One region of the Nocardioides panzhihuensis genome, then DNA from elsewhere that is predicted to be linked to it. Evidence: predicted binding sites of a transcription regulator. Region 1 holds the regulator's gene; the other holds the start of a gene.
What was found. The regulator HrcA, encoded in region 1, represses chaperone genes, less so after heat shock. The targets are predictions, from matches to a motif close to TTGGCACTCGNNNNNNNCGAGTGCCAA.

Region 1 (4,174 bases):
GAAGAGGGCGATCTCGTCCTCCGTCAGGCCGCCCTCGGGTCCGACCACGACGAGGATGGTGCCTGCGTCGACGACGGGCACGGCGCCGAGCGGGAGGGTGCCCTCCTCGTGGAGCACGACGGCGGCGTCGGCCTCCTCGATCATGGTCACGACGGCGTCGGTGGTGGCCATCTGCTCGACCTCGGGGTGCCACAGGCGGCGCGACTGCTTGGCCGCCTCGCGGGCGGTGGCGCGCCAGCGGGCGAGCGACTTGACCGCACGCTCGCCCTTCCAGACCGCGACCGAGCGGGCCGCCGCCCACGGGACGATGCGGGCGGCGCCGATCTCGGTGAGCATCTCGACAGCGAGCTCGCCGCGATCACCCTTGGGAAGCGCCTGGACCACCGTCAGCGCAGGCTCGGGCGGGGCGTCGCCGAGGACGATCTCGTCGACGCGTACGGTCATCGACTTCTTGGTGGTCGCCGTGATCGTGCCCGTGACGCCCTCGCCGGCGCCGTCGGTGAGCACGACCTCCTCACCGACCCGGAGACGGCGCACGACGACGGCGTGATGTCCCTCGTCGCCGCCCACCTCGACGGCGTCGCCGACACGGGTGCCGGCGAGCGACTCGACGAGGTGAACAGGAAGCGTCATGGCGGATCAGTGCCCGTTGAGGGTGTCCTTGAACCAGGAGAAGACGCCGCCCTTGTGGGACGCCTTGAGCTGGCCCTGGACGGACTCCTCACCGCGCATCTCGGCGAGCTGGCGCAGCAGCGCCTCCTGCTCGAGGTCGAGCTTGGTGGGGGTCTCCACGTTGACGGTCACGATCAGGTCGCCGCGACCGCCGCGCAGCCCGGGGACACCGCGGCCACGCAGGACGTGGTCGGTGCCGGACTGGGTGCCGGGCTTGAGGTCGATCTGGATCGAGACGTCGTCGGGGTCCATCTGGTCGGCGACCTCGCCGACCAGGTCGGCCTCCAGCGTCGGCAGGTTGAGCGTGGTGCCGAGCGCGGCCGCGGTCATCGGGACCTTCGCGATGCAGTGCAGGTCGTTGCCTCGCCGCGTGAAGGTGGCGTGCTTGGCGACGTGGATCTCGACGTAGAGGTCGCCGGCGGGGCCGCCGCCGGGGCCGACCTCACCCTGCTCGGCGAGCTGCACCCGGGTGCCGTCGTCGACGCCCGGCGGGATCTTGACGGTCAGGGTGCGGTGGGAGCGGACCCGGCCCTCGCCGCTGCAGTCGCGGCACGGGTCGGGGATGACGGTGCCGAAGCCGTTGCAGGCCGAGCACGGGCGCAGCGTACGGATCTCGCCCAGGAAGGAGCGCTGCACGACCGCGACCTCGCCCTGGCCGCGGCAGGTCTCGCACGGGATCGGGTGGGAGCCTTCCGCGGCCCCCTCGCCGCCACAGGCGTCACAGACGACCGCCGTGTCGACCTTGAGGTCGCGGGTGACGCCGAACGCCGCCTCGGCGAGGTCGATGTCGAGACGGATGAGGGCGTCCTGGCCGCGGCGTACGCGCGGACGCGGGCCGCGCCCGGCGCCCGCACCACCGGCTCCGGCGCCGCCGAAGAACGCGTCCATGATGTCGGTGAACGAGAAGCCCGCGCCCTGCGCGCCGAAACCGCCAGCGAACGGGTCGCCGCCCCGGTCGTACGCAGCCCGCTTCTGCGGGTCGCTCAAGACCTCGTAGGCGTGGGAGATCTCCTTGAACTTCTCCTGCGACTCGGCGTCGGGGTTGACGTCCGGGTGGTACTGGCGCGCCAGCTTCCGGTACGCCTTCTTGATCGTTGCGTCGTCGGCGTCCTTGTCGACACCGAGGAGCTCATAGGGGTCCAACGTCGGTCTTCCTGCCATCGAAGTTCGCTGATCTTCCTTGAATCGAGTCTGTTGCTCAGGCCTCGTCCAGGATCCGGGAGAGGTAGCGCGCCACCGCGCGCACCGCAGCCATGGATCCGGGGTAGTCCATCCGGGTCGGGCCGACCACGCCGAGCGTGGCCAGCGCCTCGTCGCCCGGTCCGTATCCGGTCGCGACCACGCTGGTCTGCGACAGCTCCTGATAGGGGCCCTCGGCACCGATCCGCACCGTGACCAGTCCGCCCGCGGTCGCCTCACCCATCAGCTTGAGCAGCACGACGTGCTCCTCGAGGGCCTCCAGGAGCGGGCGCACCGCGGTGTCGAAGCTGTCGCCGAAGCGGGCCAGGTTGCTGGTGCCACCGATGGAGATCCGCTCGTCGGAGCGGTGGTCGTTCATCGCCTCGATCAGAGCCTCCGCCACCGCGGCGGCGAGGGTGTCGTGCGGGGCGTCGGCGGGCTGGCCTGCGGGGCGGGCGATGCTGCGCAACGCCTCACCCGCCTCGGCGATGACGACGCCGTCGACCGCGGTGTTGATCTGCGTACGCAGGCTCGCCAGGGTCTCCTCGGAGACCTCCTCGGTCACCTCGAGCAGGCGCTGCTCGACGCGACCGGTGCTGAGGATGAGCACGAGGAGGAGGCGGGTCGGAGCCAGCGCGACCAGCTCGACGTGGCGTACGGTCGAGCGGCTCAGGGTCGGGTACTGCACCACCGCGACCTGGCGGGTCAGCTGGGAGAGCAGCCGGGTCGAGCGACTCACGACGTCGTCGAGGTCGACGGCGCCTTCGAGGAAGCCAGCGATCGCCCGCTTCTCGGCCGCGGTCATCGGCTTGACCGTGGTCAGCCGGTCGACGAAGAGCCGGTAGCCCTTGTCGGTCGGCACCCGGCCGGCGCTGGTGTGGGGGGCGGTGATGTAGCCCTCCTCCTCCAGCGCGGCCATGTCGTTGCGCACGGTTGCCGGCGAGACACCCAGGCCGTGACGCTCCACGAGCGCCTTGGAGCCGACCGGCTCCTCGGTCTTCACGTAGTCCTCGACGATCGCTCGGAGGACGGAGAGCCTGCGTTCGTTCTGCATCTGCACTCCTATCGCCCTGGCTGCCTGGCACTCATTCCGCGCGAGTGCCAATCCTACCGGTTCATCGGCAGGGAACCAGTTCGCGGTGGTCGTCCGCCCTGTGGAACGAGACACGTCTCTCGTCATCGAGACAGCCTTAGGTTAGGCTGACCTTAGAGATCCCGCTTCATCGCTTCCGCCCCACTGGAGGGTCCATGATCGCCAACGAGGTGCTGACCCGCATCACGGCCCACGCCAACGAAGAGCACCAGGCAGACCTGTGCCACACGCTCTCGGCGCGGCTCGGGCTGCGGCCTCGCCACATCGTGGGCGTACGCCTCTCTCACCTCACCGCCGAGAGCGTCGAGGTCTCCTGGATCACCCTCGACGGCGGCCACCACGCGACGTTCCGGTTCCCGGAGGCCGCGGTCACGGCGGACGATGTTCTCGAGCAGCTCGGGCGAGTGCTGGCCGGTTCTCGCTGCTGATCTCAGTAGCATTCTCCGGATGAGCGATCGCTACGGCTCCGACGTCCTGTCCGGTGACTGGCGCAAGCCCAAGCATGGGCGTGCCGTCGAGACCCCCGCAGAGCTGGGCGCGGTGGTGGAGGAGGTCGAGACCGACTTCGTCGGCGAGATCGTGCAGATCGACCGCGACCTGCACACGCTGACCCTGGAGGACCGGCGCGGCAAGCGGCGTACGTTCCCGCTCGGCCCGGGCTTCTGGCTCGAGGGCAAGCCGGTCATCCTCACTCCCCCGGTGACCCGGGTTGCGCCCTCGAAGCCAACCCGGACGGCCTCGGGTTCGGTCGCCGTCGACGACGTCAAGGCGCGGGTCGCGCGTGAGTCGCGGATCTTCGTCGAGGGCCGCCACGACGCCGAGCTGGTCGAGAAGATCTGGGGCGACGACCTGCGGATCGAGGGTGTCGTCGTCGAGTATCTGGGCGGCGTCGACGACCTCGCCGACCATCTGGTCGACTTCCGTCCGGGGCCGTCGCGCCGGGTCGGTGTGCTCGTCGACCACCTGGTCAAAGGTTCGAAGGAGGCTCGGATCGCGGAGTCGATCCGGCGCTCCAAGGTCGGTCAGCACGTGCTCATCGTCGGTCACCCGTTCATCGACGTGTGGCAGGCGGTCAAGCCGGACCGGGTCGGGCTGGAGGCCTGGCCGAACGTGCCCCGCTCGATCGAGTGGAAGAAGGGCATCTGCCAGCACCTGGGCTGGCCCCACCGCGACCAGGCCGACATCGCCCGGGCGTGGAAACACATCCTGGGGCGCGTGAACACGTTCGGC
Region 2 (4,174 bases), 830 kb from region 1:
GTCCGGCGGGCGCGCGTGCGGCGAGCACGCCCGGCACCACCACCGCCGGCTGGCCGAGCTTCCGCAGGACCTGGTGCTCGCCGACCCCGGCCCTGAGGACATGTTCGACGACCGCGTCTACAAGCGTGGAGCCCTCACCCTGCACGCACTGCGGCGCACGGTCGGCGACGAGGCGTTCTTCCGGCTCCTGCGCACCTGGGTCTCCCGGCACAGCGGAGGCTCGGTCACCACCGCCGACTTCGAGGCCCACGCGGCCGAGGTCTGCGGCCGCGACCTCACCCCGCTCTTCGACGCCTGGCTGCGCCGGCCGGCATTGCCGGACCTGCCCGCCTGAGGACGGTCCCGCTCGCTGGTCGAGCCGGATTCGTGAGGAACGAGCGAATCCGTGTCGAGACCAACACAGTCCCCTCGGCACACGGCAGGACTGTGTTGGTCTCGACACGCTCGGCCGCAGGCGGCCTCGCGGCTCGACCAGCGGGCGCTGACTCCGGCTACCCTCGGCGACGTGCCTGAGCTGACCTTCCGTGACGCGAACCTCTCCGACGTGGACCCCCTGGTCGAGCTGATCGAGTCGGCCTACCGTGGCGACGCCTCCCGTGCCGGGTGGACCACCGAGGCCGACCTGCTCGCGGGCCAGCGCACCGACCCCGGGGGCGTACGCGAGGTGATCACCGCTGCCGGATCCCGGCTCCTCGTCGCCGAGCAGGCCGACCAGCCCGACCCGCCCGAGCGGCCAGGCGGGATCGTCGCCTGCTGCCAGCTGCAGAAGCGCGAGGCGTACGTCTACTTCGGCATGTTCTCCGTCGCGCCGCAGCTCCAGGGCGCTGGTGTCGGCAAGGCCGTCATCGTCGAGGCCGAGCAGATCGCGCGCGAATGGGGCGCGGAGGAGATCCGGATGACCGTGATCCGCCAGCGAGAGGACCTGATCGCGTTCTACGAGCGGCGCGGTTTCCGGCGTACGGGTCGGTTCGATCCGTTCCCCTACGGCGACGAGCGCTTCGGCCTCCCGCTGCGTGACGACCTGGAGTTCGCCGAGCTCGCGAAGGACCTCTGACCGGCGTCTACGACGGCTTGGCCTGTCCGTCGCCGGCCCGGTTTTCTTGCACTCTCTGGGGTCGAGTGCTAAACATGAATCTGGCACTCTTACCATGAGAGTGACAACAAACCGGACCGGTGACGTTGAGGCGTCGCGAGCGGCAGGGAAGGGTTCTGCCGGGAGTGACGTCGTCCGTCGCGGGCAACCCATCGGACCGGATCCAACGAACTTCCCAAGTGAAGGATCGCAGGAGCAATGCCGAAGCTCATCGCTTTCAACGAGGAGGCCCGTCGGGGTCTGGAGAAGGGTCTCAACACCCTCGCCGACGCCGTCAAGGTCACCCTCGGTCCCAAGGGCCGCAACGTAGTGCTCGAGAAGAAGTGGGGTGCCCCCACGATCACCAACGATGGTGTTTCCATCGCCAAGGAGATCGAGCTCGAGGACCCCTACGAGAAGATCGGTGCCGAGCTGGTCAAGGAGGTCGCGAAGAAGACCGACGACGTCGCCGGTGACGGCACGACGACCGCGACCGTTCTCGCCCAGGCGCTCGTCCGCGAGGGCCTGCGCAACGTCGCCGCGGGTGCCAACCCGGCCGGCCTGAAGCGCGGCATCGAGGCGGCGGTCGACGCCGTCACCGAGCAGCTGCTCGCCCAGGCCAAGGACATCGAGACCAAGGAGCAGATCGCTGCTACCGCCTCGATCTCCGCTGCTGACTCCACCGTCGGCGAGATCATCGCCGAGGCGATGGACAAGGTCGGCAAGGAAGGCGTAATCACCGTCGAGGAGTCGAACACCTTCGGGCTCGACCTCGAGCTGACCGAGGGTATGCGCTTCGACAAGGGCTACATCTCGGCCTACTTCGTGACCGACACGGAGCGTATGGAGACCGTCCTCGACGACCCGTACATCCTGATCGTCAACTCGAAGATCTCCAGCGTCAAGGACCTGATCCCGGTCCTCGAGAAGGTCATGCAGACCGGCAAGCCGCTGGTCATCCTGGCCGAGGACGTCGACGGCGAGGCTCTCTCGACGCTGGTCGTCAACAAGATCAAGGGCACCTTCAAGTCCGTCGCCGTCAAGGCTCCGGGCTTCGGTGACCGCCGCAAGGCCATGATGCAGGACATCGCCATCCTCACCGGTGGCCAGGTCATCTCCGAGGAGGTCGGCCTCTCCCTGGAGACCGCCGGCATCGAGCTGCTCGGCCAGGCCCGCAAGGTCGTCATCACCAAGGACGAGACCACCATCGTCGAGGGTTCGGGCGACCAGGGTCAGATCGAGGGTCGGGTCAACCAGATCCGCGCCGAGATCGAGAAGTCGGACTCCGACTACGACCGCGAGAAGCTCCAGGAGCGCCTCGCCAAGCTGGCCGGCGGCGTGGCCGTCATCAAGGTCGGCGCGGCCACCGAGGTCGAGCTCAAGGAGCGCAAGCACCGCATCGAGGACGCCGTTCGCAACGCGAAGGCTGCTGTCGAGGAGGGCATCCTCGCCGGTGGTGGCGTCGCGCTGATCCAGGCTGCCGCCGTCGCGTTCGAGAAGCTCGAGCTCGAGGGCGACGAGGCCACCGGTGCCTCGATCGTCAAGGCCGCCATCTCGGCCCCGCTGAAGCAGATCGCCATCAACGCCGGCCTCGAGGGCGGCGTCGTGGCGGAGAAGGTCGCCGGCCTCCCGCAGGGCCACGGCCTCAACGCTGCCACGGGCGAGTACGTCGACCTGCTGGCCGCGGGCATCATCGACCCGGCCAAGGTGACCCGCTCGGCACTGCAGAACGCCGCGTCGATCGCCGCGCTGTTCCTCACCACCGAGGCAGTCGTCGCCGACAAGCCTGAGAAGGCCGGCGCCGGTGGCGACCCGACCGGTGGCATGGGCGACATGGGCGGCATGGGCTTCTGAGTCCGAGTCCGTTCTTGCTCTAGGCAGGGCCTCTCCTTCGGGAGGGGCCCTGCTCCCATTTCGGATGTTGGCGCTCCGCTCACGGGTGCGGGCTACTCTCGACGGCATGAGCCCGAAGGCGATGTCGGCGCTGGCGATCTCGGCTGTGCTGCTGGCTGGGTGCGGCGGTGAGCCGCCCGCTGCGCCGTCGTCCTCCGGAACGACGTCATCGGCCTCGGCGAGCCCGGCCACACCCTCTGCGTCCCCGTCGGAGACGCTGCCGCCGGTGACCGACAAGGTCTCGCTGCCACAGCTGATGCGTGAGGAGTTTCCGGGCGGTCAGGTGAAGGTGCTGCGGGAGTCGGGAAGCACGGACGCCTATCGGCGCTTCGAGGTCAGCTACCCGAGCGGCCCGCTGACGATCACCGGCGTGCTCTTCCGGCCGCGCGGGACGGGGCCGTTCCCCGGCGTGGTCTTCGCGCACGGCCACATCGACACCGACATCTACGTCACTGGCCAGGGGCTTCGACGCGAGCAGGACCGGCTGGCGCGAGAGGGCTACGTCGTCCTGCACACCGACTACCGCGGCCACGCCGGGTCATCGTCCATCCCGGAGGGCACCGAGGAGGACGAGAGCCGGCTGGGCTACACCCGGGACACCATCAACGCCGTCCAGGCGATGAAGAGACTTCCGTACGTCGACCCCGACCGCACCGCACTGCTCGGTCGCTCCATGGGCGGGGGAGTGGTGATGAACGCGCTCGTCGCCCAGCCCGACCTGGTGCGGGCCGGGGTGACGTACGCATCGGTCTCCTCCGACATCGTCGACAACATCAACCGGTGGGCGGTGCCGTCGCGGCCCGAGGAGGTTGCCCGGCTCTACCGGCAGCACGGCGACCCCGAGCAGCAGCCCGAGTTCTGGGAGGGGCTGTCGGCACGGACGTACTTCGACCACATCGAGGTCCCGGTGCAGATGCATCACGGGACCGATGACGAGTCCTGCCCGATCGGATGGGCCTACACGACCCGGGACCTGATGGAGACCGCGGGCGTACGTCAGCGCCTCTGGGTCTATCGAGGTGAGCAGCACGCCTTCGGGCCGCAGTGGGACCTCTCGATCCGCCGGGTCCTCGGGTTCCTCGATCGTCACCTGGCCTGAGCCCGAGGACGCCGAGAATGAGTCGTTGGGTCCATCGATCTGGGGACTTTCGACACTGTCTCGACAGCATCCCGGTGGCGCAGCATGGGTGCTCCACACACAGTGGCCGA

Region 2: a site for HrcA is predicted at 1,100-1,126, ahead of groL (chaperonin GroEL). Genes of this name have one in related genera too.

Annotation. Positions count from the first base shown of each region.
Region 1 covers NZ_JACBZR010000001.1:3,498,650-3,502,823, forward strand. The annotation lists gene BJ988_RS16585 (16S rRNA (uracil(1498)-N(3))-methyltransferase) at 1-633, opposite strand, end outside; gene dnaJ (molecular chaperone DnaJ) at 640-1,833, opposite strand; gene hrcA (heat-inducible transcriptional repressor HrcA) at 1,871-2,905, opposite strand; gene BJ988_RS16600 (hypothetical protein) at 3,100-3,372, shown strand; gene BJ988_RS16605 (DUF3097 domain-containing protein) at 3,392-4,174, shown strand, end outside.
Region 2 covers NZ_JACBZR010000001.1:4,324,061-4,328,234, reverse strand. The annotation lists gene BJ988_RS20555 (M1 family metallopeptidase) at 1-334, shown strand, start outside; gene BJ988_RS20550 (GNAT family N-acetyltransferase) at 506-1,054, shown strand; gene groL (chaperonin GroEL) at 1,292-2,926, shown strand; gene BJ988_RS20540 (alpha/beta hydrolase family protein) at 3,033-4,064, shown strand.